Regions from separate parts of the Streptomyces sp. NPDC037301 genome, predicted to be linked through region 2. Evidence: riboswitches for the same ligand, from Rfam matches in the RefSeq annotation. Region 2 holds a riboswitch; each other region holds the start of a gene.
What was found. A riboswitch is a leader RNA that binds a small molecule or an ion and turns the genes downstream of it on or off. The one in region 2 is predicted to bind cyclic di-AMP.
Positions count from the first base shown of each region.

Region 1: another riboswitch for cyclic di-AMP. It lies ahead of ACZ7IB_RS28530 (transglycosylase family protein); the one in region 2 lies ahead of ACZ7IB_RS23640 (C40 family peptidase).
Region 3: another riboswitch for cyclic di-AMP. It lies ahead of ACZ7IB_RS23440 (M23 family metallopeptidase); the one in region 2 lies ahead of ACZ7IB_RS23640 (C40 family peptidase).
Region 4: another riboswitch for cyclic di-AMP. It lies ahead of ACZ7IB_RS14610 (transglycosylase SLT domain-containing protein); the one in region 2 lies ahead of ACZ7IB_RS23640 (C40 family peptidase).

Region 1 covers NZ_JBVJWD010000020.1:101,876-109,561, forward strand. Annotated here, with positions in the region: gene ACZ7IB_RS28510 (Ppx/GppA phosphatase family protein) at 8-949, opposite strand; gene ACZ7IB_RS28515 (DUF501 domain-containing protein) at 1,022-1,564, opposite strand; gene ACZ7IB_RS28520 (FtsB family cell division protein) at 1,615-2,085, opposite strand; gene eno (phosphopyruvate hydratase) at 2,188-3,468, opposite strand; gene ACZ7IB_RS28530 (transglycosylase family protein) at 3,833-4,585, opposite strand; cyclic di-AMP (ydaO/yuaA leader) riboswitch at 4,589-4,760, opposite strand; gene ACZ7IB_RS28535 (transglycosylase family protein) at 5,060-6,013, opposite strand; gene ACZ7IB_RS28540 (cytochrome P450 family protein) at 6,138-7,430, opposite strand; gene ACZ7IB_RS28545 (nucleoside triphosphate pyrophosphohydrolase) at 7,440-7,686, opposite strand, start outside.
Region 2 covers NZ_JBVJWD010000015.1:28,035-35,720, forward strand. Annotated here, with positions in the region: partial or broken gene ACZ7IB_RS23610 (sigma factor) at 27-304, opposite strand; partial or broken gene ACZ7IB_RS23615 (carboxymuconolactone decarboxylase family protein) at 391-843, shown strand; gene ACZ7IB_RS23620 (LLM class flavin-dependent oxidoreductase) at 1,271-2,134, shown strand; gene ACZ7IB_RS23625 (GNAT family N-acetyltransferase) at 2,311-2,817, shown strand; gene ACZ7IB_RS23630 (ATP-dependent Clp protease proteolytic subunit) at 3,551-4,186, shown strand; gene ACZ7IB_RS23635 (hypothetical protein) at 4,194-4,502, shown strand; cyclic di-AMP (ydaO/yuaA leader) riboswitch at 4,938-5,110, shown strand; gene ACZ7IB_RS23640 (C40 family peptidase) at 5,114-5,587, shown strand; gene ACZ7IB_RS23645 (LysE family translocator) at 5,671-6,306, opposite strand; gene ACZ7IB_RS23650 (LysR family transcriptional regulator) at 6,379-7,317, shown strand; gene ACZ7IB_RS23655 (ATP-binding protein) at 7,361-7,686, opposite strand, start outside.
Region 3 covers NZ_JBVJWD010000014.1:191,352-199,037, reverse strand. Annotated here, with positions in the region: gene trmB (tRNA (guanosine(46)-N7)-methyltransferase TrmB) at 1-640, shown strand, start outside; gene ACZ7IB_RS23450 (PrsW family intramembrane metalloprotease) at 728-2,305, shown strand; gene ACZ7IB_RS23445 (aldo/keto reductase) at 2,419-3,363, opposite strand; gene ACZ7IB_RS23440 (M23 family metallopeptidase) at 3,504-4,673, opposite strand; cyclic di-AMP (ydaO/yuaA leader) riboswitch at 4,685-4,837, opposite strand; gene ACZ7IB_RS23435 (PP2C family protein-serine/threonine phosphatase) at 5,192-6,349, opposite strand; tRNA gene ACZ7IB_RS23430 (tRNA-Met) at 6,593-6,666, opposite strand; gene ACZ7IB_RS23425 (SPFH domain-containing protein) at 6,788-7,686, opposite strand, start outside.
Region 4 covers NZ_JBVJWD010000007.1:189,471-197,156, forward strand. Annotated here, with positions in the region: gene ACZ7IB_RS14610 (transglycosylase SLT domain-containing protein) at 129-872, opposite strand; cyclic di-AMP (ydaO/yuaA leader) riboswitch at 877-1,061, opposite strand; gene ACZ7IB_RS14615 (ABC-F family ATP-binding cassette domain-containing protein) at 1,767-3,428, shown strand; gene ACZ7IB_RS14620 (DUF305 domain-containing protein) at 3,533-4,207, opposite strand; gene ACZ7IB_RS14625 (hypothetical protein) at 4,309-4,728, opposite strand; gene ACZ7IB_RS14630 (APC family permease) at 4,930-6,201, shown strand; partial or broken gene ACZ7IB_RS14635 (heavy metal translocating P-type ATPase) at 6,219-6,548, opposite strand; gene ACZ7IB_RS14640 (hypothetical protein) at 6,505-6,909, shown strand; gene ACZ7IB_RS14645 (MIP/aquaporin family protein) at 7,160-7,686, shown strand, end outside.

The DNA.
Region 1 (7,686 bases), on a different contig from region 2:
AGCAGACCTACGCGATCGACCAGCCGATTCCGTCGAGGATGTCGTGCTCGCTGACGACGATCTCCTGGGCCCCGGTCCGCTTCATCACGGCGAGCAGGATCAGCGCTCCCGAAGTGATCACATCGACCCGTCCCGGATGCATCGCGCCGATCGCGGCACGCTCGGCGTGGGTGGAGGTGACGAGCCGTCCGGTGATCTCCTGGACCTGGTCGAGGGAGATCCGGGAGTGATGGATCGCCTCGGAGTCGTACGCGTCGAGCCCCAGGGCGATCGCGGCGACCGTGGTGACCGTCCCGGCGAGGCCGACGAGGGTGGCGGCCCCGGTGAGCGGGACACTCTCCTCGGCGAGATCGAGGGCGGCGTCGATGTCGGCGCGGATCGCGGTGATCTGACCGAGGGTCGGCGGATCGCTCACGACACCGTCGTGCACGAGGTGCCGCTCGGTCATCCGTACGCAGCCGATGTCCACGGAGCGCGCGGCCCGCACATGGTCGTCGCCGACGACGAACTCGGTGGAGCCGCCGCCGATGTCCACGACGAGATACGGCTTCGCGAGGTGATCTCGGCCCGCGAGCTCCTTGGTGGCGCCGGTGAAGGAGAACTCCGCCTCCTGGTCGCCGCTGATCACCTCGGGCTCGACGCCCAGGATGTCCAGCACGCCACGGACGAACTCGTCCCTGTTCTCCGCGTCGCGGGAGGCGGAGGTGGCGACGAAGCGTATCTTCTGCGCCCCGTACTCCTTGATCACCTCCGCGTACTGGCGGCATGCGGAGAACGTCCGCTCCAGGGCCTCGGGCGCGAGCCGGCCGGTGCGGTCGACGCCCTGGCCGAGGCGGACGATCTCCATCCGGCGGTCGAGCTCGACGAGCTCACCGGTGGACGGGTCCGCGTCGGCGACGAGCAGACGGATGGAGTTGGTACCGCAGTCGATGGCGGCCACGCGAGTCATGAATGCTCCTGTGGGATCAAGCCCCTCCGGCGATCGAGGAGCGGGGGCCGGGGGCGGAGCCCCCCGGAACGGTCAGGCCTCGTCGCCCGCGTCCGCGGACTGGCAGGGCGTCACGCACGGCCCCTTGCGCCACCACTGCGGCAGCATCGCGATCGCCTCGTCGCCGAGCGGGTTCACCCCGGGCCCCGCGGCCAGCGAGTGCCCGACCAGCACGTGCAGACACTTCACCCGGTCCGGCATGCCCCCCGCACTCGGAAAGCCCTCAAGGACCTCGATGGCATCGCGCCGGACGATGTAGTCCTCGTGCGCGGCCCGGTACGCGGCGGCCAGCTCGGGGTCCGTACCGAGGCGCTCGGTCATCTCCTTCATGACGCCGTTCGCCTCCAGCGTGCCGATCGCGGACGCGGCACGCGGGCACGTCAGGTAGTACGTCGTCGGGAACGGCGTACCGTCCTCCAGCCGGGGCTGCGTCTCGACCACGTCCGGGTTGCCGCACGGGCAGCGGTGCGCGATCGCGCGCAGCCCGCGCGGCGGGCGGCCCAGCTGCTGCTGGAACGCGGCGATGTCCGCCTCGGTGGGCGCGGTGGACTCGGTCTGCGGAGGGGGGGTTTCCATGCCTGCCTAGGTTCTGATCGGGCTGCGGTTCTGCAGATGGATGAAGAGAGTCAGTCGCGGTCGGCGCTGTCGACGCCGTCCCAGAGATTGGAGTGCCACGGCCGTCCGGACTTGTCCGTCTCGCCGTTGCGCTCCTTGACGGCGTCGGGGTCGATCACCGTGTAGCCGGTCTCCCCGGGGAGAAGGTAGTGCAGGTGCTTGCGGGCCAGCTGCCTGATGTACGCATCGTCCTGGAGGCGCGCCTTCTCGTCGCGCAGCTCCTCGGTGCGGGCCGCGGCCTCCTGCGCCATACGCTCCTGGTCGGCGATCTCGTCCCGCTGCGACACGTACTGCCGCATCGGGTACGCGAGCGCGACCACCAGGGAGCAGACGACGAGGGCGAGGAAGGCCGCCCGGCCGGTGAGCCGGGAGCGGCGGGCCTGACGGCGGCTCTGCGACCGGTAGACGCGGGCGGCGGTCTGCTCGCCGAGCAGCCGCAGCCGGGTCGCGGTGGAGAACCGGTCCCGGTCCTTCGCGGCCATGTGTCCGCCTCCCCATTACGCACGTCCGTCCCCGCACACGGTACGGGACCGAGTGCGGGGACGGACGGAGGCCGAGGCCTTCGGCCCTCGAAGGGCCAGTGCTCAGCCCTTGAAACGCGGGAACGCCGAGCGGCCCGCGTACACCGCGGCGTCGTCGAGGATCTCCTCGATGCGCAGCAGCTGGTTGTACTTGGCGACGCGGTCCGAGCGGGCCGGGGCACCGGTCTTGATCTGACCGCAGTTCACCGCGACGGCGAGGTCTGCGATGGTGACGTCCTCGGTCTCGCCGGAGCGGTGGGACATCATGCACTTGAAGCCGTTGCGCTGGGCCAGTTCGACGGCGTCCAGGGTCTCGGTCAGCGAGCCGATCTGGTTGACCTTGACGAGCAGGGCGTTGGCGGAGCCCTCCTCGATGCCGCGGGCCAGACGCTCCGGGTTGGTGACGAACAGGTCGTCGCCGACGATCTGCACCTTGGCGCCGAGCTTCTGGGTGATGACGTTCCAGCCGGCCCAGTCGTCCTCGTACAGCGGGTCCTCGATGGAGACCAGCGGGTACGCGGAGATGAGCTCCTCGTAGTACTCGGTCATCTCGGCGGCCGAGCGGGACTTGCCCTCGAACTCGTACTTGCCGTCCTTGTAGAACTCGGACGCGGCGACGTCGAGCGCGAGCGCGATGTCCTTGCCCGGGGCGTAGCCGGCTTCCTTGATGGCCTCGAGGATGAGGTCGAGGGCGGCGCGGTTCGACTCCAGGTTCGGCGCGAAGCCGCCCTCGTCGCCGAGACCGGTCGAAAGACCCTTGGTCTTCAGGACCTTCTTCAGCGTGTGGTAGACCTCGGCGCCCCAGCGCAGGGCCTCGGAGAAGGACTCCGCGCCGATCGGGGCGATCATGAACTCCTGGATGTCCACGTTGGAGTCGGCGTGCGACCCACCGTTGAGGATGTTCATCATCGGAACGGGCAGCAGGTGCGCGTTCGGACCACCGAGGTAGCGGAACAGCGGCAGGTCCGAGGCCTCGGAGGCGGCGTGGGCGACGGCCAGCGAGACGCCGAGGATGGCGTTGGCGCCGAGCGAACCCTTGTTCTCGGTGGCGTCCAGGTCGAACATCGCCTGGTCGATCAGCCGCTGCTCGGTCGCGTCGTAGCCGACGAGCTCCGGGCCGATCTGCTCGATCACGGCGAGGACGGCCTTCTCGACGCCCTTGCCCTGGTAACGGTTGGGGTCACCGTCGCGAAGCTCAATGGCCTCGAACGCACCGGTGGAGGCGCCGGACGGCACGGCAGCACGACCCGTGCTGCCGTCGTCGAGGCCAACCTCGACCTCGACCGTGGGGTTCCCCCGGGAGTCGAGGATTTCCCGGGCTACGACGACGTCGATGGACGGCACGAGGCATCTCCTTCTGGGATATGACACTGGTTGTGCAGGGTCACTTTGGCCTTGCGACAAGAGCCTAACCGGCCCGGCCCGCTCAGTCGGACGACCGCCCGTCCCCTGGGACGAAAAAGGACCCAAGAGCGAGCATTGCCGGGCAAACGGTCAGAATTTTACTGATCAGCAACTACAACAGTTGAACGATCACCCATAGCCAACACCCCCTGTGCGGCACACGGGGCTCCCTCTGTACAGGGGTGACGCACCACACGTGGAGGCGGCGTATCGGACAGAGGTGCCGCGTCACGCAGAAACCCCGGCCCGGCGCGTACGGGGGATTGCGCGCCGGGCCGGGGTGCTCGGGGGGAGTGAGCCTGAACTACTTCGTCAGGTGGAGCTGCTGACCCGGGTAGATCAGGTCGGCGTCCTTGACGATGTCCTTGTTCAGCTCGAACAGCTGCTGCCAGCCGCCCTTGACCTTGTGGTCGGCGGCGATCTTGCTCAGGGAGTCGCCGGAGGCGACCTTGTACTCGCCGTCGCCCTTCTTGACCTTCTCGCCGGTCGGGGTGGTGACGGTCTTCTCGGCCTGCGGGGCGGCGGAGCGGTCCGAACGGGAGGCGGCCGGGGCCTCGGTGCGCTCGGTCTTCTCCGGCTGGGCCTGCCGCTTCGGCGCGGCCGGGGTGCTCTTCTGCTCGGTGGCGTTGGAGCTGGAGGTGGAGTTCGAGGAGGAGCCGGTGTCGACGCCCGGGTCGACACCGTCGTTGGTCAGGTTGCCGGCACCGGCGCAGCCCCAGGCACCCGGCCCCTGCATGTCGAGGAGCTTCTCGGCGGTGGCGATCTGCTGAGCCTTGGTGGCCAGGTCGGCACGGGAGGCGTACTGCGTACCACCGGCGGCGGCCCAGCTGGACTGCGAGAACTGCAGACCGCCGTAGTAGCCGTTACCGGTATTGATGGACCAGTTGCCACCGGACTCGCACTGGGCGACGGCGTCCCAGGTGGCGACAGAGGCGGCGGAGGCGCCGGTCGCGCCCATCAGCGGTACGGCGACAGCGGTACCGGCGACACCGGCGAGCGTGGCGATACGGACGGCCTTGGACGGGCGGCGGTGCTTGCCCTTGCTGGAAAGCAGCATGGAACTTCTCCTCACCGACGCCTACGAGGTGAGCTGTCGGGTTCGGGCCAAGTGAGTTGCCCGGTCGCACGTCCTAGCACGCGACTTCACCCCAAGCCGGTCCTGATGCGTCTTTCGACGATCGGGCCCGGCGCTTACCTGGGTCCCCCGCTCCTGCCTACGGCGCTTTACGCGTCTGTTCCCTTCGACCGACGGCAGGATTCGGCGTGACGGTCGACGGGGCCCGCGGTGCGAGCGGTTCCGACCGTAAACATACGCAACCCTCACATTCAAAGACGGACACATCGGACAATCTTCCCCTACTTGCATCTGAGGAACCGTCGTTTTCGCAGGTGGGGGCGGTGCAGAAGGGTTACCCGGACGCGACACGCCAGTTGACGCAAAGAGACCCATGTCTCACTTACACATAAGCGGACATAGGTCTCTGAACTACCCCAGTTTTTGAGGCCTTTTTAACCGATTTTCAGACCGACCTCACTCGGCCTTCACATCGAGATCGAGGCTCTGGCCAGGGAGGATGAGGTCCGGGTCGGAGCCGACGGCATCCTTGTTGGCCTCGTAGAGTGCGGGCCAGCCACCGGAAACCTTCTGTGCGTCAGCAATCGCCCAGAGGTTGTCGCCGGGGTGCACGGTGTACGTACCGTCGGCGACCGAAGCGCCCGCGTCGCGCGCGTCGGCGTCACCGCGGGAGGCGTGGCGGCCCGACTCGCGGTCAACGCCGTACGCATCCCGGCTCCCTTCGGGGGCCGGCGCGCCGCGGTGCTTGCCACCGACACCGTCGGACGAATCGGATGAACCGGATGAGCCGGACGAATCGGGCACCCCGGAGGACGGAGTGGCCGGCGCGGTGGCCGGAGGCTTCGCGGACGTCCTGGCCTTGTCGGCCGACTTGTCGGCGGCGCTCGAGCCCTTCGAGCCGCCCGTACCGTCCGAGGCCCTGCCCGACGGCGCGGCGTCATCGGACGGGGCCGCCGACGCACCGTCAGCCGGCTCCGCGCTCTGTGTCGGCTCGGAGGAGGGTGCGGACCCCGGGTCGACACCCGGCAGCGTCCCGTCCACCGCGAGGCCGGAGATGACCGCACAGCTGGGCCACGCCTGCGGGCCCTTGTCGTCCAGGACCTTCTGGGCCACGGCTATCTGCTGCGCGCGGCTGGCGAGGTCGGCACGCGGGGCGTACGTCTCGCCGCCGTACGCCTTCCAGGTCTCCTGCGAGAACTGCAGACCGCCATAGAAGCCGTTGCCGAGGTCGGCGCTCCACATGCCGCCGCTCTCGCACTCGGCCACCCGGTCCCAGGTCGTGGCGTCGGCCGCGTGCGCACCGGACGCGCCGAGCAGCGGGATGGCGATGGCCGATCCGGTCACGCCCGCGGCGACGACGATGGCGGGTGCCTGACGAGGGCGACGGTGTCTGCCGTTCGCGGAGCCCATGGGGTTGCCTTCCGTGTGACTGACGAGTGACTGGTGAGTCGAACGGTGAACCTAGCGGGACTCGAACGTGTGTCACAAGTCGATGCAGCACAGATCACGTGAAAGTCACAGAGTTGACGGATCGTCACTTCATGCCGGGGGCGGACCCCGGCGCGAACTCCACGGGCAGAGTGCGCAGTCCACGCATGATGAGCCCGCCACGCCACCGCAAATCGGTAGGTTCCACCGCAAGCCGCAGATCCGGAAGGCGCCTCAGAAGCGTCGCGAGCGCGGCCTGTCCCTCCAGTCGGGCGAGCGGTGCTCCCAGGCAGTAGTGGATGCCGTGCCCGTATCCGAGGTGCTGATTGTCACGCCGTGCGAGGTCGAGCGTGTCGGGGTCCTCGAAGCGCTCCGGGTCGCGGTCGGCTGCGGCGAGTACGACGAGTACGGGGTCGCCGGCCGCGATGTCCTGTCCGCCGAGCGTCAGCGGCTCGGTGGCGAACCGCCAGGTCGCCAGCTCCACCGGGCCGTCGTATCGCAGCAGTTCCTCGATCCCGGTCTCCAGCAGATTGCTCTCCCCCGTGTCGAGGGAGTGCTGCAGCCGCTCGCGCTGTGCGGGGTTGCGCAGCAGTGCGTACACCCCGTTGCCGATGAGGTTGACCGTCGTCTCGAACCCGGCGAAGAGCAGGATGAAGGCCATGGCCGCGGCCTCGTTCTCGGTGAGGTGCTCGCCGTGGTCGCTGGCCCGGATCAGCCCCGAGATCAGGTCGTCCCCCGGGTTCTCCCGCTTGCGGTGGATCAGTTCGGCGAGATAGCCGCGCATCTTCTTCACCGACCTGGCCACCCCGCCGCGCGGGCCGCCGCCGTGGCGGATCATCATGCCCGCCCAGTCCCGGAAGTCGTCCTGGTCCTCGCGCGGGACGCCGAGCAGATCGCAGATCGCGTAGATGGGCAGCGGGAACGCGAAGTCGTGGATGAGGTCCGCCTTCCCCTCCGCGATGAAGCGGTCGATGAGGCGGTCCGTCAGTTCCTGCACCCGCGGCGCGAACTCGGCGACCCGGCGCGGAGTGAACGCCTTGGAGACGAGGCGGCGCAGCCGGGTGTGGTCGGGCGGGTCGATGTTCAGCAGATGCGTCATCAGCTCCGCCTTGCGCTCGCCCGGGATGCCCGTCTTCCCCTTGGCGTGCGCCGGCTCGGCGTGGTGCGCCGGGTTCTTGGAGAGCCGGGTGTCGGCGAGCGCCTGCCGGGCGTCGGTGTACCGGGTCACGAGCCAGGCCTCGACACCGCTGGGCAGCGCGGTCCGGTGTACGGGACTGTGCTCGCGCAGCCAGGCGTAGGCCGGGTACGGGTCGGTGGCGAACTCCCAGGTGAAGAGTTCGGGGGCGCCGGCGGGGCAGGCGGGGTGATCGGCTGGGCGGTCGGCGGGGCTGTGGTTCACCCCCCGACGTTATCCGTTGCCCTCCGCCGCCCGGATGGCGTCCCGGTAGGCGCGGCCCGCGGCCCGCAGTGCGGCTTCGGGGTCGACGCCGTCCTGTTCGGCGTGTACGGCGAGGGCGAGGAGCTCGTAACCGATGCCGTCGCCCGTGGGGAGCGCCACATCGAGCCCTGCGGTACGGACCCGGCCGGCCAGTTTCGCCGCGAGCGCCAGTCCGGGCTGGCCGAGCGGGACTCCGTCGGTGACCGAGTCGCGCTGC
Region 2 (7,686 bases):
CACCTTCGCGTGAGGTGAGGTGGGCCGAGGGCCATTTCGGGTAGCTGGTCGTCGAGGGGGACTTCTGGGCGCGTCCGGCCCGACCGCAGGTGATCGAGGCTGATGCGGCCGACCACGGTGGTCAGCCAGCCGCCGAGGTTGTCGATGGTGCCGGTGTCCTGGCGGGAGAGACGCAGCCACGCCTCCTGGACCACGTCTTCCGCGTGGCATGTGATCCGAGCACGCGGTAGGCAACCGCCCGGAGCCGGTCACGGTGGGACTCGAAGGCATCGACGATCGGGTCCGCGGGATGGGTGCCGGCCATGTTGTTACCTCCCTGAAAGCTGCTCCGTCATAGGGATGACGCACGCAGACGCCGCAACGTAACCCGATGAAGGAGAGCACTCCCACATGGAAAACCGGCTCAAGAACAAGAACGCGAACAACCCCGATGTGTGGACCGCGATCCAGCACCTCCAGAAGGCGATCGCCGCCGGGGGCGTCGACCCGAAGCTGCTCGCGCTGGTCCACCTGCGCGCCCGCCAGATCAACGGCTGCTCGGCATGCGTCTACGCCAGTGTCGCTGGGGGGAAGAAGGCCGGTGACACCGATGAGCGGCTGCACAACGTAGCGGCGTGGCGTGAGGCGCCGTTCTACACCGATGCGGAGCGCGCGGCACTGGCGCTGGCCGAGGCCGCCACCCGGATGCAGGATGGTGCGCAGGGCGTCACCGACGAGGTCCGGGAAGCAGTCAACGCCCATTTCACCGAGGAGCAGATCGGCGCGATCAACCTGGAGATCGCGCTGACCAAGCTGATCACCCAGAAGACCGCCGTCGAACTCGGCCCGGCCGGCAAGCTCTGGACCACCCGGGCCACCCGGGCCACCCGCAACCTCACTGCCACCCTCGAACGACTCCGCGTCGACCGACAGCTCGAAGAGGCCCTCACCCACGGCGCCGACCCGCTCCACCTCGCACTGGTCTTCGGCATCGACGAGAGGACCGCCATCCGCTACGCGGACTCGGCGCGGGCACTGCTGGAACAGACAGCCGAGCACTCACCATCTGTCGACGGTCACGCGATTCCCCAGGGGCTGTGCTCACGTAATTCCCCAGGTGGTGGCCGTAGCAGCTGACGGGTTTCGCGCGTGATGCGGAGTCCGGCGGGTCAGTCCTGTCCGTTCGACTGTGGTTCGGAGATCACGATGGAGCCTGCGTGGTCCTACGCCTGTCCGTAGCCCGCCGGGAAATCCGATTGCCCCCTCGTGGCCGGCTGCACATCCTGCTGAGATGCGCTACTCCATCAACATCCCCAACTTCGGCGACTTTGCCGACCCCCGTAACGTCGCGACCGTGGCGGCCGCCGCCGAACAGGCCGGCTGGGACGGACTCTTCGTCTGGGACCACGTGCTGCACCGACGGCACCAGGATCGTCCCTTCGGTGACCCCTGGATGCTGCTGACCGCGGCCGCGCTTGCGACCTCCCGGATCCGACTGGGCACCCTGCTTACGCCGGTCCCCCGTTACCGTCCGCAGCAACTCGCCCGCCAAGTGGCCACCCTGGACCACCTCAGTGGCGGCCGGGTGGTCTTCGCCGCCGGCCTGGGCGGTCCGATCGAGGACGAATACCGCAGCTTCGGCGACACTGCCGAGCCACGCCTCCTCGCGCAGCGGCTGGACGAGGGACTGGAGTTGTTGAGGCGCTTCTGGTCCGGCGAGCCGGTGAACCACCACGGTCAACACTACGAGGTCCGGGACGTGACGATGCCGCCCGCCGGCGTGCAGCGGCCGGGTCCGCCAGTGTGGATCGGCGGGTTCTGGCCGCACCGTCCGCCCATGCGGCGGGCAGCGCGGTGGGACGGCGCGGCGCCACTCTTCGAGACGGCCCGGCATGGACATGTGCCCGATGTCGCGGAGGTACGGGAACTGGTCGGCTATGTACGCAAGCACCGTACAGCCGGGGCCGAGCACCCCTTCGAGTTCGTACTCGGCGGAGCCACGCCGCCGGACGCAGCGAAGGCCAAGGACGTGATCGGCCCACTGCACGACGCCGGCGCCACCTGGTGGGACGAGCGACAGGTCCAAACCTGCCCCGACCTGGACCGCCTGCCCCCCGTACTGCGCCGCATCGAGGCGGGGCCGCCGGTGGTCTGATCAGCCCTTCGAGGGTGTGCCGCGCGGTCACCATCCCCCTGGGGAATGGTGACCGCGCGGGTGGGGAAGTACGTGACGCCGATCATGCAGGTCGTGGGGAAATCCCTGACCGTCGACACCATCGCCCTCAGGAAAAGAACTTGGCCCAAATTGACGGGACTTGAAGAATGACAGCCATGCAGATTCGACAGGCATGGCCTGATGATGCTTCAGAGGTCGCTGGCGTCCACGTGCGCTCCTGGCAGGTGGCCTTTGCCGGTCTTGTTCCCCAGCACTACCTCGACGCCATGGACCCGAGCCGCCAAGAGTCCGAGTGGAAGACACGAATCGCGAAAACACGGTGGCCATCGTCGGGAGTACTGGTAGCTGAAACCGAGGCCGGGATCGTCGGATTCGCAAGTTTCGGCCCGTCTCAGGACACCCCTGTCATCGCGGAAATCGGCACACTCTACGCGATGCCCGAGGTCTGGGGCACGGGAATCGGAAGGCAGTTGATGCTGGCCACGTTGGCGGCTCTCGGACAGGCCGACTACACGCAAGCCACCTTGTGGGTCCTGGAAGACAACGAACGCGCCCGGCGCTTCTACGAAGCCGCTGGCTGGGGCGCAGACGGCGCGGCCGTGGAGGACTCCACCGGCGGCGGATCTCTCAACAAGTTGCGCTACCGCTGCCCTCTTGGCTAGTCCGCTCCCCGTTTGTCCGTCCACGGAGCCCGGAAGCGGCGTGGTCACGAGTTGGAGTCGAACTCGCGGGTCCAATGCCGTTCAGCACGACGACGGACCCCCGGGTCGGGGTCGGGCCAGAGCATCGGGCAGCGGACGCCCCGTTGACTGAACGAACCCCGGAGGTTCTGCAGTTCAGAGGGAAAGTGGTGTCCGCGGTCGCTACGTTGACCGGTCGTGACGAACGATGCGCCCGAGCGGGATCTGGCCGCCTTGGTGGTTCCTCGGTGGGGTCGGCTGGTGGAGACCGGCGACCGGTACGAGCCCTATCGGCTCCTCGACCCCGACGGTACAAGCGTGGAAGCGGTCGCGGTCTACTTTCAGGAGCCGCTGGCGGCCGGCAGGGCTCCGTCGACGGTTCGAATGGATCTGCTGCGGTGGTGGCGGTTCCTGCAGGCAGTGGGGGTCCCCTGGGGCCGGGCGACCCGGGTCGAGGCCCGGGACTTCAGCCGCTGGATTCGGGTGACGGTCAAGCCGAGCAAGGGCTCGACTCCGAAGCGCCGGTCGGTACAGAGCGGGACCGCCCTGAACCCCGTGACCGGCAAGCCAACGGCTGGGCCCGGCTACGCCCCGACCACCGTCGCACACAGCGAGACGGTGCTGCTCCCCATCATAATTTTCTGTACGTCCTGTACATTCTTTACAGATGCTTGCGCAGGTCCCCGTACAGCCCCGGAGGAAAGGCAACGCCATGCTGTTCCGCCCCACCGCCCGTTACGTGCTGCCCGAGTTCACCGAGCGCACGACCAACGGGACCCGCACCCTCGATCCGTACTCCAAGCTGCTCGCCGAACGGATCGTCTTCCTCGGCACCCCGGTCGACGACACCGCGGCCACCGATCTGATCGCCCAGTTCATGTATCTGGAACACGACGCCCCTGACCGGCCCATCTCGCTCTACATCAACTCCCCCGGCGGCTCGTTCGGTGCCATGTCCGCGGTCTACGACACGATGCAGTACCTCACCTGCGAGGTGGAGACCTACTGCCTCGGCCAGGCCGGTTCCTGCGCGTCCGCACTGCTCGCCGCAGGCGCTCCCGGCCGGCGGCACGCACTGCCCGGCGCCAGGGTCGTCGTGCAGCAGCCCGGGCTCACCGAGCCGGTTCAGGGCCAGCCTTCCGATCTGGAGATCGAGGCACAGGAATTGGAACGGGTCCGCGAGATGATCACCACACTGTTGGCCCGTCACACGGGCCGCAGCGCAGAGCAGATCGCCACCGACATCGAGCGCGACCTCATCCTCGACGCGGCGGGCGCCAAGGCGTACGGTCTGGTGGACCACATCATGGAGACCCGGAAGTCGTCACTCCCGCCGCACAGCGCGAGGTGAACGCCCGATGCAGCCACCGGAGTTGCCGCCGCTCCCCGCACTGACGCGCGCGGAGGGGGAGTTCATCGACTGCTACCTCGAAGTCCTGGACCAACTGGGCCGGATCAACCCGGCACGCGGCAGCGACACCTACGGCGCACTGCGCGCCGCACAGGCACTGGCCTCACGGGCGGGCGCGCTGCGGGATGCCCTCGCATTGATGCATGAGCGCGGCGAGGCGCAGATCCACGCCGCCACCTTGGCGCGGGCGCTGCGCGTACTGGACGGGGAACGGCGGGCCGGACGCGTCACCGTACCCCCCGCTCAGACGAGTTGAGCAGCCCACTTCGTCTCCCACCCCGGCCGGCTCCGGCCAACTCCCCCTGCCCTCACCTCCGACGGGGTTTGCTCAACTCACTCCGTCCCCGACTCCGACGGACTTCGCTCAACTCCCCTGCGCGACACGCCCGGCAGGCACATCAAAATTCCTAGCTCGTTCGGCGTAGGGATTCCCCCTCACGGGCGATATCTCAACTTGCGTTTTCTGCGAGAACAGTGATCGGAATCCCTCCCTCCATCCCTGGTGCGAGACCGGTCCGAGTGACCTGCACGGTCTTCGAAATCACCAGCCCCACCCAAACGGGCCATTCGTGAGGAGACTCACATATCGTCGCTTTCACTCGGAAATCCGGCAGTCGGTGCGTCAAGATCCCTGGGACGACAAGCCCCCGCCACCGCGACGGGGCGGTCCGGGCGGACGCCGAGTCCTGCCGCCGTCCGGATGCCTGGTCGACAGAAGTGGATCGGCAGGAGTGGAGGACCCGAGCACAACGGGTCGACCGGAACACCGGTCGACCCTCGGGGTGAAGCCGCCGAGCGCGGCCGGGCAACTTCGCCAGCCCGAACCCGACAGGTCATCCTTCACAGGCGGCTGACGAAGGGTTGCGCATGGCTGCGCAGGTTCATGTCCCGTCTCTGCTCGCCCGGGCCGGCACGGCCTCGGTTCTGACACTGGCCGCCGTCGGCGGCACCATGCTTGCCCCGGGCGCCACGCCCCAAGCCCAGGCAGCGGCACTCTCGATGAAGGCACTCAACATCGCCGCGTCGAAGAAGGGATCGCCGTACGGGTGGGGGGCCACCGGCCCCAACCGCTTCGACTGCTCGGGTCTGACGGTCTATTCGTTCAAAAAGGCGGGCAAGAAGCTCCCCCGCACGGCCCAGCAGCAGTACAACAAGACCCGCCATATCTCGGCCTCGCACAGGCAACGCGGCGATCTGGTCTTCTTCCATTACGGCCGCAGCATCTACCACGTGGGGATCTACGCCGGTAAGGGCAGGATCTGGCACTCGCCGAGGACCGGCGCGGTGGTCCGGCTGGAGAAGATCTGGACGAAGAGCGTCTATTACGGGCGGGTCCGCTGATGCCTGTCCGGCGCATCAGGCCCGCGCCCCCGGCCGTGATCCACCGGACAGGCCCGGGTCTCCGCCGCTGACCCGCTCGTTCCTCAGTGCAGCAGGGAGCCGGACACCAGCACCAGCCCCAGACCGGTGAGCGCCGCGCCGCTGCCGCCCTCGATGGCGCGGGCGGTACGCGGCCGGCGCAGCCACCGGCCCAGCCGGTCCACCAGGAGGGCCACGGCGGGAAACCAGATCAGCGCAAGCAGCACCACGATCATTGCGAGCAACAAGGTCCTCGGGAGCGGCGGCTGCCCGTCGGGAACGAACTGCGGCAGCAGACTCAGGAAGAGCACCGGCGCCTTGGGATTCAGGGCGTTGGTGAGGAAGCCCTGGCGCAGTGCGCGTACCGTTCCCTGCCCTGCTGGTTCGCCCTCGGCCTCGCCCGCCCTGCCCGTGGTGCGGCGCCGAGCCGCGTACAGGGCACTGATGCCGAGACAGAGGACGTAGGCCCCGCCGAGCAGCTGAACGGTGCGGAACAGTACGGGCAGCGTCACCAGCACAGCGGCAAGCCCGGCGACGGCCAGCGCGGTGTGCACGAGGAGTCCACCGGCAACACCGAGCGCGCTCGCCACCCCCGCTGACCGGGAGGCGAGCGCGTTGCGTACGACGACGGTGAAGTCCGCGCCCGGCAGCGCGACCATTCCAGCGGCGACCCCGGTGAAGGCGATCAATTGTGCGTCCATGGGTCCACCCTGGCCCGGCAGAGCCTTTAGCGTGTACTTGCAATCTTCTGGGTCTGCCAAAAGGAACGCTTAATGTACGACCCGACACGGCTCGCGGCGCTGGTGGCGGTCGCGGAAGCCGGATCGATCACCCGGGCCGCCGCCCGACTCGGCTACACTGCGCCCGCGCTCTCCCAGCAGATCGCCAAGCTGGAGCGGGAGGCGGGCGCTGCACTGCTGGTGCGCCACCGCCGAGGGGCCCGCCTCACGGCCGCCGGTGAACTGCTGGTCGGACGCGCACGGCGGATCCTCGACGAGATGGACCTGGCCCGCCACGAACTGGCCCGTCTCTCCGGACTCTCCGGCGGACGCCTCCGGGTCGGCACGTTCACCACCGCGGGCATCCATCTGTTGCCGCCGGTGCTGAGCGCCTTCCGTCGCGCCCACCCGGATGTGGAACTGGCGGTCACCGAGTACGAGCCGCCGGACGGGGTCGCGGCGGTGGCCGCGGGCGAGGCCGATCTTGCGCTGACCCATGTGTACGAGCCGGCTGCCGCAGCGGCCTGGCCCTCCGGGGTATTCGCCGAACCGCTGCTGGTCGAGGAACTGGTCCTGATCACGGCGGTCGGGCAGATGCTGTCCGAAGGCACCGGGAGACTGCCGGTGACAGAACTTGCGGGGCGGCCGCTGATCAGCAGTGCGCCGACGCATCCACCGCGCCGCGGGGTGGAGCAGGCGTTGGCCGAAGCAGGGGCGACGCCCGCCGTGGTCTGCGAGTCGCCCGGCTACGCGCTGGTGTGTGCGCTGGTCAGCGCGGGCATCGGAATGGCGGTCGTACCGGAGATGGTTGCCGCGATGTCGTCGACGCCGTTGTCCGTGCGGCGGCTGGAGCCCGCTTCGTTCCGGCGGACGATCTCGATGGTGCACCGCGGCGACCGGGCGAGCGCCGCGGCGGCAACACTCCAGGCACTGTTGCGCAGTGGGTTCGGGCGGGCGGCCTCGGCGCAGCGGCCGGGCGGCGAGGGCGGGTGATCACGCGATCGGGAGACGGGGAGGCGGCGGATCGAAGGGTCGGTCAGCTCTGCACGGGGATGCTCCACGGGAGCGCGATCCAGACCGTCTTGCCGCCGTCGGCAGTGGGGGTGACGGTGAGCCGGCCCCCGCACTCCTTGGCCAGACAGCGAATGATCACCATGCCGCGTCCGTTGTCCTGCTGAACGGCGGCGGGCAGCCGCCGAGGCCAGCGCGGGTGACTGTCCGTCACACCCAGATGCAGCTGTTCCTCCCGCTCCAGCCTCAGGTCCACGGTGAAGGTGGGCGACTGGCCGAAGGTGTGCTGGACGGCGTTGGTCACGAGTTCCGAGACGATCAGTCGGATACTGTCGGCGAACTCCGTGTCGA
Region 3 (7,686 bases), on a different contig from region 2:
CCGCAGCCGCGTCACGCCCGGCCAGGAGGACGCCCTGCTGCGGCTCTGGCCGAAGTGGGGCCTGGACATCGACGGGCAGCGCGTCCTCGACCTACCCGAGCTGTTCGACGGGCTCCCGGCCGTGCTGGAGATCGGTTTCGGAATGGGTGAGGCCACAGCGCAGATGGCGGCCGACGACCCGGGTACGGGCATTCTCGCCGTCGATGTGCACACCCCGGGCCAGGGCAATCTGCTGGGGCTGGCGGACCGGAACGGCCTGTCCAACATCCGGGTCGCCAACGGCGACGCGATCATCCTGTTGCGCGAGATGCTGAAGCCGGACTCGTTGGACGGGCTACGGGTGTACTTCCCCGACCCGTGGCCCAAGAAGCGCCATCACAAGCGGCGGCTGATCCAGCCGGAGTTCCTCGATCTGGTGGCGCAGCGGCTGAAGCCGGGGGCCGTGATCCACTGTGCGACCGACTGGGAGCCGTACGCCGAGCAGATGCTGGAGGTGCTGACCGCGCACCCCCTCTTCGAGAACACCCTGGCGGACGGCGGCTATGCGCCGCGGCCGGCGTTCCGGCCGCTGACCCGGTTCGAGGGGCAGGGCCTCGACAAGGGCCATGTCGTGCACGACCTGCTCTTCGCCCGCCGCTGAGACCTGCGCGCGGAGCCGGTGACGGGACCTGACGGACCCGTCGCCCCATGGCCAGGTGTCAGTGCTGCTCGTTAGGGTCATCGGGTGGTGTCCGACGGGTCTGTCCAGCAGCGGCAGTCGCAGCCGGCCGTCCCGCTTCTCGAGGAGCAGCGGGTCGGCGAGATTTTGGCTGCCGTGCCGGAGCGCAGGCACTGGCGTTACCGGCCGCGCCGCGTCGGCATGGTGTGGCGCAGCAGGACATTCCGCATCGCGGCCGTGTTCACGGTGCTCGCGCTGTGCGGTCTGGCGATCCTGGCCCTGGTCCGCGATCAGACGGGCACCGAGGGGTTTCTCGTAGGTCTGGGTCTCGCCGTGCTGCCCGTCCCACTCCTGATGGCGGCGTTCCGCTGGTTGGACCGGGTCGAACCGGCGCCGTGGCGGAATCTGCTGTTTTCCTTCGCCTGGGGTGCGTTCGCGGCCGCCCTGGTCGCGATCATCGCGAATTCGTTCGCGACCCGCTGGATAGCCACGGCCACCGCCGACCCGTCGGACGCCGACACCCTCGGCGCCACGGTCATAGCGCCGGTCATCGAGGAGAGCGCCAAGGCCGCGGCCGTCCTGCTGATCTTCCTGTTCCGAAGGCGGGAGTTCAACGGAATCGTCGACGGTGTCGTCATCGCCGGCTTCACCGCGAGCGGCTTCGCCTTCACCGAGAACATCCTCTACCTGGGCACCGCCTTCGGTGAGGACCAGCAGATAGGCACCTCGGGCGTCGTCTCGATGACCGCCGCGACGTTCTTCGTACGTGCGGTGATGTCGCCGTTCGCGCACCCGCTCTTCACGGTGCTGACCGGAATAGGTTTCGGGCTCGCCGCGGTCAGTGCGCGGCACCGCCGGATCCGCCGCATCGCGCTGCCGCTGCTGGGTCTCGTCCTCGCCATGGGCATGCACGCCCTGTGGAACGGGTCGGCGTCATTGGGCCCGTACGGCTTCTATGCCGTGTACGGGGTGTTCATGGTCCCGGTCTTCGGCCTGGTGACCTGGCTGGCGATCTGGTCGCGCCAGCGGGAGCTGCGTACGCTCTCGGCCGAGCTGCCCGCCTATGCGGCGGCCGGCTGGCTGACCCCCGCCGAACCGCTCGCCCTCTCCTCGATGCGGGCCCGCGGCATGGCACGCGACGTGGCACGCCACCGGCACACCCTCGCAGCCCGGGAGAACTGGGCAAGCCCATACGGACCGGGGTCCGCCCCACCGTACGGACCGGCATACACGCCCCCGTACGGGCCGGGACACGGACCGGGATTCGCGTCGCCGGGGCAGCACGCGTCGCCCAGGCGCGGACCATCGGCCCAGGTCAAAGCACACGCCGAAGCACAGGCCAAGGCTCATGGCAGGGCTGCCGCCCGCGCCGTGGCCGAGTACGAATCGTTCGCGACATCACTGGCATCGCTACGTCGGCAGGCCCGCCGCGGCGCGGTGGGCCCGGACTTCGCCGAGCGCGAGCTGGAGCTGTTGCACCACCTCTGGCAGCGCAGGGACGTGGCCGCTCCCGCCCTGACATACGCGGCGCAGGCGACGGGCCGCCTGCGCCCCCACCACCTGCCGGCAGCTCCGTACGCCTACCCGCCCCCGCCGCCGCAGCGCACGCAGCACGGCGGCTACGGCTACAACCGCACCAGCCTCTGAACCCGAACCGGCCACCGCCACCGCAGTAGGGCCGTCCGTGGGCGACGCCCCGCTCCGCATCGCACGGATGCCCCAGGAGCGCCCCGCTCCGCATCCGTGAACAGCCGCCCCCGTCAGGCGGATGCCTCGGTGAGGTCCGCCAGTTCCTGCTCGGTCAGCGAGAGGTCGGCGACGGCCACCAGCGCGGGCAGCTGCTCGACCGTACGGGCCGAGGCGATCGGCGCGGCGACGGTCGGCCGGGACGCGAGCCACGCAAGCGCGACGGTCGCGATCTCCGCGTCGCGCTCCTGGGCGACCTTGTCGAGTGCCGCCAGGACCTTCTGCCCCCGCTCCGACTCCAGGTACTGACCGGCCTTCTCGGCCCGCGCACTCTCCACCGAAGCACCCGGACGGTACTTGCCGGTGAGGAAACCGGAGGCCAGGGCGAAGTACGGGACGGCGGCGAGCCCGGCCCGGGCGGCCGTGTCCTGGAGCTCACCCTCGTACGTGTCGCGGGAGACCAGGTTGTAGTGCGGCTGCAGGGCGACATAACGGGCCAGCCCCTCGCGCTCCGAGAAGTCCAGGGACGCCTGGAGCCGCTCGGGGCTGATGTTGGAGGCGCCGATCTCCCGGACCTTGCCCTCCTTCACCAGCCGATCGAGGGCGGTGATGATCTCCTCGACCGGGACGGTCTCGTCGTCGAAGTGCGTGTAGTACAGATCGATGTGGTCGGTACCGAGCCGGCGCAGCGACTCCTCGGCCGCGGCCTTGATGTTCGCGGCGGAGAGCCCCTTGTACGAGGGGTGGGCGCCGACCTTGGTGGCGACGACGATGTCGGAACGGTTGGAGCGTGCCGCGAGCCACTTGCCGATGACGGTCTCCGACTCGCCGCCCTCGTTGCCCGGGATCCAGGCGGTGTAGGCGTCGGCGGTGTCGACGAAGTTGCCGCCCGCCGCGGCGTAGGCGTCCAGCACGGCGAACGACTGCGCCTCGTCGGCGGTCCAGCCGAAGACGTTGCCACCCAGGGCGAGCGGGAAGACCTGGAGGTCGGAAGGGCCCAGCTTACGAAGAGAAGTCATATCTCGATCAACGGACTCCGGCGGGTCCGCTATTCCGGCAGACCGGCAGCCCTGACGTCGGGGGGTGAGCGTCAGGACTGCCGGGGTTCAACGGCCTGCGAACCGGCTCGGATCACGAAGGCCGGGAGGCGGCCGGCGGATCAGGGGTTGAGGCCCTTGTCGCGCAGCCAGGCCATCGGGTCGATGCCCGTACCGTCGGGGGTGTGGACCTCCAGGTGGAGGTGCGCGCCCGTGACATTGCCGGTCGCGCCGACCCGGCCGATGGTCTCACCGGTGGTGACCTTCTGGCCGACGCTGACGCCGATCGAGGACTGGTGGCAGAACCACAGCTCCGTACCGTCGTCGAGCTCCAGCACCGTGCGGTAGCCGTACGAACCGGAATAGCCTGCCGACTTGATGGTGCCGCCGTGTACGGCCTTGATCGGGGTGCCGGCCTGCGCCGCGAAGTCGAGGCCGGTGTGGTGGCCGGAGGACCACATCGGGCCGGCCTGGCCGAAGGTCGAGGTGATCGTGTACGAGGAGGTCGGGATGGCGTAGCTGGCGGCGAGCTTGGCGAGCCGCAGGGCCTCGGCCTTCGCCTTGGCTTCCTCCTCCGCCTTCTTCTTCTCGGCGGCGGCCTTGGCCTCGGCCGCGTCCTGCTGCTTCTTGGCCTCGGCGGCGGCCTTCTCCGCGGCCGCCTTCTCCTGCGCCGCCTTGGCCTCGGCGTCGGCGGCGTCCCGCTGCTGCTCGGCCTGCTGGAGGATGCGGGCGCGGAGTGCCTCGCCCGCGTCCATCGTGCCCTGCTCGGCCTCGGCGGCGGTGAGGCCGGCGGTGGTGAGCGGGGCGGCAGCGGCGGCGGCCTCGGCCTTGTCGGCCTCGGACTCACCGGAGAACAGGGAGCCCACGCCGGGAAGGGACTTGGCGTCGGGGAGGTTGTCCGAGATGGAGTCGGGAAGGGAGATGGAGACCGGCGGCTTGCTCTGCGCGGTGGCCATGCCGCTCGCGCCGACTGCCGCGATGACACCGACCCCGAGCACCGTGGAGCTACGGGCAAGTCCGTTGCGCTGCTTGGCGATGCGGTGCTTGCCGCGTACGGGGCGGACGGACTCCTCGGTGGGGTTCCACTCGTCCCAGCTTCTGTCGGGCTCAGCGTTGCCGTCGGCGCGGAAATCGCTGCCGAACTCACCGGCGAAGTCGCCGCCGAACGCCGTTCCCGTCCCGGCGGTTCCGTAGTCGGAGCCGAAATCGGTTCCGAAGTCGGCGCCGAAGTCGGAACTGAACTCGGGGTTGAACCGAGAGGGGGCCTCGGGGGCAGGCTTGTTGGACGCCACGGGGGCGCACTCCTTTCCTTCCTTCTCGCCTACCGGGTTAGCTGACGGGTTCGGAGCAGGAAGGTCTCCTACGGGCCCCTCTGCCTCTCACGAGACACAGGTGTCCGATTCACCCCATGTAGGTGGTTCCCCGGTTCCCTTGCGGAATTCGGCGCTCGCGCACGGTGCCGCCACTGACGACGGCTGGGACGACCGCGCTGCGTTATCGAACGTTAATAGACACACGGGTCCGATTCCAAGCTGTTCCCACTGATCGTTCAGGTCTTTGGCCTGGACTTTACGGGACACAACCGGGTGGAATCGGACGAGTTGATCGCCCCTCAGTCATTACCCGGTTTCTGACGTTGCGTCAAATGTTATGCGGAGCGACGCCTATCGGTTACGTACGGTGGCATCCCGTACCCAAGGCCGCGCACCCAAACCGCGCGAAACACCCGGCCCGCACGAGGCACCCGGCCGGCACGAAGCATCCGGCCCGCACGAAGCATCCGATCCACGCGGAGCCCCCGCCCCACCCGTCACATCGTTTCCAGGCCCACGATCTTCACGGTCCTGCGCCGGTCCGGCTGCCCTTCCGCGGGACGTACGGCCGCGAGCAGCGCCATGTCGTCGGTCGTCTCGCCGCCTGTGTGCAGCCGCACGTCATCGGTCAGCGCGGACAGCAGCTCCTCGGGCCCCGGAAAGATCCGCCCGCGCAGCCGGGCCGCCGGGTCGTAGAAGACCCCATCGGCGTTCCGCGCCTCGGAGAGACCGTCGGTGTAGAGGAGCAGGGTCGTCCCCGCCGGCAGATCCCACTCGTCCGCCCGGTCGGGCCACACCCCCAGGTCCATCCCGAGCGGTAGCGCGGGCACCGTGGACCCCAGCACCTCCACCGCCCCGTCCGGGTGCAGCAGGATCGGCTCGGGATGACCGCGGTTGACGATCCGTACCCGGGACACCCCGGACGGGATCTCGGCCAGTACGGCGGTGATGAACCCCTCGACCGCGTCCAGCCCGCCCCGCGCTCCCTCCCGCGCCAGCGCCCGCTCCAGCCGCTGCGCCACGCCCTCCAGCGAACGCTCCTGCTCGGCCGCCTCCCGGAACGCCCCGATGACCACCGCCACCGACTCCACGGCGTCGAGCCCCTTCCCCCGTACGTCCCCGACCACCAGTCGCACCCCCTGGGGGGTGTCCGCCACGGCGAACAGGTCGCCGCCGACGAACTCGTCCGCCTGCGCCGCTTCGTACCGCGCCGCCACATGCAGCCCGCCGATCCGGTCGGACGGCTTCGGCAGCACCGCCCGCATGGCGGTCTCCGCGATGACCCGCGCGGAGGCCAGTTGCTCATTGCCGCGCCGTACGACCGCGTTGATCACAACCGCGAGGACCGAGACGGTGGCCAGGGTGAGCAGCTCGATCAACGGCACGACCAACGGCAACGGGTTGCTGTACAGCCGCAGCACGGTGACGGCCACCATCGCGGCAATGCCGGTACAGATGGTGCTGGACAGCGAGAAGAACGGCGCGGCGATCAGCGGCGCCGCCACGAACAGCGGAATGGCGGTGAAGACCGGCGGGGTGAGGAGATCGAACGCCAGCCCGCCGAGGATCATCAGGGCGGGCAGCATGCGGACGAACCGCCGGGAACGGGTGCCACCCTCGACATGTCTGCCGCGCCGCTTCAGCCGCTTCCACACCTGTGGTCTCCTGCCCGGTACGCGCGCGGCTGCGGACGGTACCGCGCCCCACCCCCAGGCTCGCCGGAACGGAGCCGTGCGGCGACTCCTCGTCGACCAATGGGGGTACATACGTGGTACAGCTCACACCGCCCGGACCTGCTCCTGCACGGGCCCGCAGGCCGGCCGTCCCACGCCCCGGAACGCGACGCGGAAATGAATCAGGCCCGGCACGCTGCATGCGTGCCGGGCCTGATTCTTCAGTAGCGGGGACAGGATTTGAACCTGCGACCTCTGGGTTATGAGCCCAGCGAGCTACCGAGCTGCTCCACCCCGCGTCGGTAAACACAACTCTACGGCATGTCCGGCGCGCGAATGACCACTCGGCGAATCATGGCCACTCGGCGCTCGGTCCGAGCGCCCGGCGTGGCGACGCCGAACAGCGTGGCCCCCGCCCCCTCAGTTCGTCTCGGTGATGCGAGGAGTGGCCTTCCCGTCGACCGCCGGGGGCTTCATCGGGTTCGCGCCGCGCTGCAGCGAGTGGAGGATCGCCAGCCCCTGGCTGACCACGCCCGCCGCCATCTCATTGACACCATTGGTGCCGTTGAGAACGGTGAGGTCGGCCCCCGACATGCCGCGGGCGGCCGCGTCGGCCAGGGCGGGCAGGTTCTCCACGATGCGGTTGGCCGCGATGAGCTCCTGGTTGCCGTCGCGCAGCGAGGTGGCACGCACGCTGTTGGCGTCGGCCTGCGCCTGGGCGAGGGTCCGTTCGGTGTACGCGCTGCCGTCGGCCTCGAACTTCGCCCGGTCACGGGCCGCTTCCGCGAGAGTGCGCTGACGGTACGCCTCGGCATCCGCCGGACGCCGGACCTCCGCTTCGAGCCGTTGCGCGGCGAGAGCGGCCTGCCGCTCGGCCAGCGCGGTCTGCTCCTCGATGACCTCCTGCGAGGCCCTGGCCTGGGCGAGCGGTCCGGCCTGCGCGGCACGGGCGTTGTACTGCTCGGTCTCGGCGAGGAAGCCGGCCCGCTTGATCGCGGTGTCACGTTCGTACTCCGCCTTGAGCGCGGCGGCCTGCTGCTCGCGCTGACTGGCTTCCTGGTCGGCCTTGGCCTCGGCGATCCGGGCCTGGCTGGCGACCGCGGCGGCGTGCGGGGCGGCGAGGTTGTTGATGTAGCCGGTGGCGTCGTCGATCTCCTGGATCTGGAGGGCGTCCACCACGATGCCGAGTTTCTCCATCTCGCCGTGGCTGCCCGCGATGACCTCCTGGGAGACCCGGTTCCGTTCCCGGATGATCTGCTCAACGGTCAGCCCGCCGATGATGGAACGCAGGTGACCGGCGAAGATCCGGCCGGCGAGTT
Region 4 (7,686 bases), on a different contig from region 2:
CCGCATGCTGTCCACGTGGGTGAGAGTCCGAAAGGCGGTCCCTGACCGGTGGGTGCGGTCCCTTCCGAGGGGCCTGTTCGGCCCCTCGCCACCCGTCGGTACTGAACGGCCATCGGCGCCGCTGTGCGTCAGTAGGCCCCGAACACGTTGTCGATGGAGCCGTACTTGTCGGCGGCGTAGTTGCACGCTGCGGTGATGTTGGCGATCGGGTCGTAGCTGTCCATCGACGTACCGGGCACGTGGTAGGCACGGAACGTCGGGTCGATGATCTGGAGGAGGCCCTTGGACGGCGTGCCCTTGACGGCGTTCGAGTCCCAGTTGTTGATGGCCAGAGGATTACCGGAGGACTCGCGCATGACGTTGCGGTGGATTCCGTCGTAGCTGCCGGGAATTCTGTGCTTGGCCATGACGGCCAGCGACTCCTTGATCCAGCCGTCCAGATCGTTCGTGTACGTCGCAGGCTTCGCGGCCGGTGCGGCAGTGGTGGAAGTCTTGGACTCGGCCTGGGCACCGATTGTCAGCTTCATGCCCGGGCGAATCCCTGCGGGGTTGTCGCCGACGATCTCTCGATTGTCCTCGTACAGCTTCTTCCAGCCACCGCTGAGCGAATGCTCCCGCGCGATCTTGGAAAGGGTATCGCCCGCGATCACAAAATAGACGGTGGGCGCTTCCTTCTGCGCGGTCTTTTCCTTGACGGAGGCGACGGTCGACGCCGCAGCCTTTTCGGCGGTGGCGGACTGCGCCGGCGCGGCCGAGGCGAAGCCGGCACCGACCAGCGGAAGCACGAGAGCGGCTCCGCCCGTGGCCGCGACGATGAGACCGCGGGTCAGCGAAGTGGACTTACGACGACGGTGGTTACCCGTTGCAGGCATAGCGAATTCCTCTCCGTCGCCTACGAGGTGAGCTGTCGGGTTCGGACTGGAGATGTCTGGTCGCACGCAAATGCGGCTTCACCCCGAGCCGTTCCGGATACCGGATCGGCGGCCTACCTGGGTCCCCCGCTCCTGCCATACATGAGTGGTCGGATTGCCGGACGGCGGCAGGATTCGGCGTTCCGTCCGGATTGACGGTGACCGTAGACGAGAAACACCGAAAGGAACAAGGGTCTATTTCTGGATCACAATTCATTTGCAAGATCGAACCGCGGATTTGGCAGTAATCCACCTCACACTGCGAAGCCAAATTTCCCTGCGCAGAAGGGAACCGGGTAGCGCGCCACGGCGCCTTGAACTCTGAACGTGACTCACACCACGGGGTCCCCAAAAGGCGCAATTCGGGCAATATTCAAAGGTTGCAACTCTCTCCAAATGCCTCTTTCATTAACCAAGGGATCACCTCTAAGCAAATCGCCCATACTGGAGCATTTAAATACGATCCGGATGCCTCTCGGGCCGATCGCACCCGACAGGGCTCCATGGCCTCCGGGCGAAGCGGCCCGCGGGCCGCTCGTCGCACTCCCCCACACGACATCGAGGCTTTGCCTTTCGCCCTCCGGGTAGATATCGTTTTCAACGGCTCTGTTGTCTCCGATAGAGGTGGACGTTGCGCATCTGAGGTTCGCGATCATCGCGCCGTACGGCTCCAGCCGTACGCCCGTCACGCGGTAGCAGTGTTCAGTCCTGCCCGTGACCCCGCGTGGATGCGACCTCGGTGCATGAGCCGTCCCTCGATCTTTCGGACCGCCGCACCTCCCTCTCGGTTCGGTCGCTGCGTGGTGCTCGCATACGAAGCCCCCATTCACCGCGCTTGCGACTGCGAGGATCACCATGGCGACACCCACCGCCCCCAACGCCTCTCTCACCTGCTCCGCCCTGTCCTTCCAGTGGCCGGACGGCACGACCGTCTTCGACGGGCTCTCCCTCAGCATCGGCCGCGGCCGCACCGGTCTCGTCGGGACCAACGGCGCGGGCAAGTCGACACTGCTGCGACTGCTGGCCGGCCAACTGCGCCCGTCCCAGGGCTCGGTGACCGTCGGTGGCAGCCTCGCCCACCTCCCTCAGAACATCACCCTCGACACGGGGCTGCGTGTGGACGAGGCCCTGGGCATCGCCGGACGGCGCAATGCGCTGCGCGCCATCGAAGCCGGGGATGTGGACGAGAAACACTTCGAGACGATCGGCGACGACTGGGACGTCGAGGAACGAGCCCTCGCGACACTGGGGTCACTCGGACTCGGCGATGTCGAACTGGACCGCACCGTGGGCCAGTTGTCCGGCGGGGAGACCGTCCTGCTGCGCCTGGCCGCACTGCTGCTGGAGCATCCCGACGTTCTCCTGCTGGACGAACCGACCAACAACCTCGACGTGTTCGCTCGCCACAGGCTCTACGAGGCCGTCGACTCCTGGCGCTCCGGTGTCCTCGTCGTGGTGAGCCACGACCTCGAACTGCTGGAGCGCGTGGACCGCATCGCCGAACTGCGCTCCGGATCCGTGAACTGGTACGGAGGCGGCTGGTCCGCCTACGAAGAAGCCCTGGCCACCGAACAGGAAGCCGCCGGGCGGATGTTGCGGGCCGCCGAGGCCGACGTACGCCGGCAGAAGCGCGAGCTGGAGGAGACCCACGTGAAGCTGGCGCGCCGCCAGCGGCACGGCAGGAAGATCGAGGCCGAGCGACGGCTCCCGAAGATCCTCGCCGGCGCGCGGAAGCGGTCCGCGCAGGAGTCGGCGGGCAAGCTTCGCGGCCTCCAGGAGGAGCGGCTGAGTGAGGCGCGCGAGCGCCGCGAAGAGGCCGCGGACGCGATCCGTAACGACGCCGAGATCCGGGTGAGCCTTCCCCACACCGCCGTTCCCACCGGACGCGCCGTGCTGAGCCTGCACGAACTGCGTCCCCGGTTCGGCCGGCTGCACGAGGGCAACCTCCATGTACACGGGCCCGAACGGATCGCGCTCGTCGGGCGCAACGGCGCCGGCAAGACGACACTGCTGCGCACCCTCACCGGCGAGCTGGCTCCGCTGTCCGGCGAGGCCAGGACGTTCGTACCGCTGCGGTTCCTTCCACAGCGGCTGGATGTGCTGGACGAGGAGCTGAGCGTCGCGGCGAACGTCGCCCGCATGGCTCCCGGGGTCGCCGACAACCACATCCGCTCCCAGCTCGCGCGCTTCCTGTTCCAGGGGAAACGCGCGGATCAGCCGGCGGGCACCCTCTCGGGCGGGGAACGCTTCCGTGCCGCGCTCGCGGCGACGATGCTCGCCGCACCGGCCCCGCAGCTGCTGATGCTGGACGAGCCGACCAACAATCTCGACATCGCCAGCGTGCGACAACTGACCAGCGCACTTGAGTCCTACGAGGGTGCGCTGCTGATCGCCGGCCACGACCTGCCGTTCCTCGAATCGGTCGGCATCACCCGCTGGCTGCTCCTCACGGAGGAGCTCCGGGACACCACCGCGGAGGAGGTGGGCGACCTGCTCGCAACACCGGAAACGGACTGAGCGGCCGCGTGCGTCCGAGAGGCCGGGCTCGTCCGGCCCCTCGGACGTAGCGGGAGGGGGTGCGGGCCTTCAGCACGACGAAGGCCCGCACCCCCTGCCAAGGGTCAGAGCCTGGTGATGATCTTGTCCATCTTCTCGATCTCGGCGGTCTGGGCCGTGATTACGGCGCCGGCGAGCTTCTTCGCGTCGGCATTGCTGCCGTTCCTCTGCTCGTCCTCGGCCATGGTGACCGCGCCCTGGTGGTGGCCGATCATGAACTGAGCGAACTTCTTGTCGAAGTTCTTGCCCTTGGCGGCCTCGAGGTCGCTCATGTCCTTGTCCGACATCATCCCCGACATTCCCGAACCGTCCGAGCCATGGTCCATGCCGGACATGTCCCCCATCGAGGACGAGGCCGAGGGCAGCTGCTTGCCCCAGGACGTCAGCCAGCCCTTCAAGGTGTTGATCTCGGGATCCTGGGCCTTCTCGATCTCGGCGGCCAGCTCCTTGATCTCGGGGTCGGCGCCGCGGCCGTCGGCCAGCTTCGCCATCTCGATGGCCTGCTGGTGGTGCGGGATCATCTGCTGCGCGAACTTCACGTCCGCGTCGTTGAACGCGCTGCCGGGGGTGGCAGGCGCGGAGGCGTTGGCGGAGCCGTGGTCCATGCCGGGCGTGGACGAGCCGTCGGTCTTGGATCCTTCGGAGGAGCCGCAGGCCGCCAGCGTCAGAGCGAGTGAGGCGACGATACCGGCGGCCGTGAGCGCGCGGCGGCGGGCAGGGGAAGACAGAGAAGCGGACATCACACGTTCTTTCCAGGTGGATGTGCCACGTCCGTGGCACGCGAAAGGGGCAGGATCATCCGGCTGGTCCGGCCTGATGGCCGGGAGCCGGCAGACACCTGTCACGTCCGCGCGATGCACACCTGGATCAGAAGATCCCTGCCGGCGAACGGCGGACCCCGCCGTTCCGGTCCGCGCACCGCCGTACGTCGCCTCCCGAGCACCCATACGGCCAGGACCACGAGGCCCAGCGCCATAGGAAGCGGCAGCAGGCGGTCGCGGGCGTGGGTGGATACGCACGACTCGCCGTTCATCCCGGTCATGGCGTCGGCCGCGTGGGCGGTGCCGTGCTCATCCGTCAAGGCTGTGTGGCCGGTACCCGTCGTCGTGAACACGGGCGCGTCCGAGGTCGCGGCCAATGCGCCGTGGCAGCCCTCGGCGGCGCTCGCCGGGGCCCCGTGCATGAGGAACAGCCCGCACAGGACGGCACACAGCACGAGCAGCCGGGACGCTCCCGGTGTGCGCGTCCGCCTGCGATCCACGGCTGCCTCGAATTCTCGGTCGTACGGGTCCTGCGGTACGTGCCCGAGGATACCCCCGCAGGGTTTCCTCGTCCTGTCGCACCCCGTCCCGTCGCACCCCGCACCGTCCGGACACCTTGCTGGGCTACCGTGCCCGCGAAACTCTGCATACGTACGGACTGCGGGACCTGCTCGTGCGGGGCGCCCGGCTGGGAGTGAGCGATGAACACGTCGACGGCGTCGACGGGAACGAACGAGTTGAAGCGCCGTCTGAGCGTGCTCGACGCCGTGGTCATCGGCCTGGGTTCGATGATCGGCGCCGGCATTTTCGTCGCACTGGCGCCTGCCGCCGCGGCCGCCGGGTCCGGGCTGCCGCTCGGCCTGGGGCTGGCCGCGGTGGTCGCGTACTGCAACGCGACGTCCTCCGCCCGGCTGGCCGGTCGCTACCCGGAGTCCGGTGGCACCTATGTGTACGGCCGTGAACGCCTCGGCGACTTCTGGGGTTATCTCGCAGGCTGGGGTTTCGTCGTTGGCAAGACAGCTTCCTGCGCGGCCATGTCGCTCACCGTGGGCTCCTACGTGTGGCCTGGCCAGACGCACGCGGTAGCCGTCGCGGCGGTGGTGGCGCTGACCGCGCTCAACTACACCGGTGTGCACAAGTCGGCCTGGCTGGCCCGGGTGATCGTCGCGTTCGTCCTGGCGGTCCTCGCGGCGGTGGTCACCGCCTGTATCGGCGGTGGAACCGCCGATGCCGGGCGTCTGGCCATCGGCGCGGACGCCACTGTCAGCGGAGTTCTGCAGGCGGCCGGTCTGCTGTTCTTCGCGTTCGCCGGATACGCGCGGATCGCCACCCTCGGCGAGGAGGTACGCGACCCACATCGCACCATCCCCCGCGCGATCCTGCTCGCGCTGGCCATCACGCTGCTCGTCTACGCAGCCGTCGCCGTCACGGTGCTGGCCGTCCTGGGCCCTGACCGCCTCGCCCATACCGCGGCCCCATTGGCCGAGGCCGCACGCGCGGCGGGCGTCCCCGGCCTCGCGCCGGTGGTGCGGGCCGGTGCGGCCGTCGCCGCACTCGGCTCCCTCCTCGCGCTCATCCTCGGTGTCTCACGCACCACCCTGGCCATGGCCCGCGACCGCCACCTGCCGCACGTCCTGGCCACGGTGCACCCCCGCTTCAAAGTCCCTCACCGTGCGGAGGCCGCCGTCGGCGCCGTGGTCGCGGTCCTTGCCGCCACGACCGACGTCCGAGGGGCGATCGGCTTCTCCTCCTTCGGCGTCCTCGCCTACTACGCCATCGCCAACGCCGCTGCCTGGACGCTCACTGCGAACGAAGGCCGCCCGCCACGCATCGTGCCCGGCGTCGGCCTGGCGGGCTGTCTGCTCCTCGCCTTCGCCCTGCCGTCGGCCTCGGTCGTCTCCGGCACCGCGGTGATCGCGGCCGGAGCCGCGGCCTATGGCGTACGCACGGTCCTCAGCCGCGCACGCAGCTAGCACCGACGACCGCCGGCTCACCCGCGGGCTCGCTTCCAGGCGGCGTCGCACAGCAGGCGCGGGCCGTTGAGGCCGACGATGACGGTGGAGCCCTCATGCCCGACAACGCCGAGGGGCAGTGGAAAAGTGCCGGTCAGGTCCCAGATGACGAGGCCGCTGATGAAGACCGCGGCGATCACCAAGTTCTGCACCACGAGGCGACGGCACCGGCGAGAGCGCTACGACGGTGGGTGTCGTGGCGAGTTCATCGCGGCGACGATCGCGTCGGCGATCTCCAGGGCAAGGTCGGAGCCGGCTCTGCCCATGGCGATGCCGGTCTGGGCGGTGCCCGGCGCCGGGGCATCGTTGCGGTCGTTCCATGCTGGGTTGGTGCGCGGTGGCCTCGACCGTTGCCTCACGCCCGTCGGCGACTGTCCGTGCGAGGCGTCGGGCCATGCCGACGTGGTCGTCCGAGTCGATGCCGCCCTTGACGGCCGGCACCGGGATCATGATCTTCGCCGCTCGGGCCCAGGTGTCCGTCACGGGCACGAGCCAGTCGGGTTCGTCGGCGCTGTGCTTGGCGACCGTCCGCACGGTCATCTCGCGCAGCCGCTGCACGACGGTGCGGTCGACGTCGTCGAGTGTGCGGTGCGGGCCCGCGGCGACGAGCGTGAAGGCATTGATCCAGCCTCCGGGGTCACCGGCGGCCAGGGCGCGGGCCTTCGTTGATCCGGCTGACCGACGGCGGCAGGGCGGCCTGCGTACGGGTGCTCAGCAGGATGCTTGAAAACTCTTCGACAACGTCGACCCGGACTGACGCCAGACCCTGGTTCGGGCCCCTTCGCGAGGCGAGCCCTGCGCCGGCTGCAGGGCTTCAGCCACCACATGGCCACCAAATGCGGAACCAATTCTCTGCGTCTACGCTCATGTGTGGATCTATGCCGCCAACGGTGGTGACTCGACAGGAAGCGAGATCCCCATGGAGCGGCTCAAGATGTCGGGAATCGTAGGGGAGCTCTCGGCGGAGTTCCTCGGCACGATGATTCTCATCCTCTTCGGCTGTGGTGTGGTGGCCCAGGTCGTAGCCGGCGGAGCACTCACCGACCCGCCGGGGGGTCTCGGAAATCACGACAGCATCGCCTGGGCATGGGGTCTCGGAGTCACTCTGGGTGTCTATGTGGCGGGCAGGCTGAGCGGAGCGCACCTCAATCCCGCCGTCACTCTTTCGCTTGCCGCTTTCAAGGATTTTCCCTGGAGGAAAGTGGCACCCTACGCACTCGCGCAGCTCGCAGGAGCGTTCGTGGGGGCACTCGTGGTGCGATGGAATTACACGGAGGCCCTGGCGAAGGCGGACCCGGGGCACACGATCAAGACGCAATTCGTTTTCTCGACGCTGCCCGCCAACGGGAACCCCGCGCTTCCGGTTCACGAATGGGGGGCGCTGCGGGACCAGGTCATCGGAACCGCCATTCTTGTGCTGCTGATCTTCGCGGTCACGGATCTTCT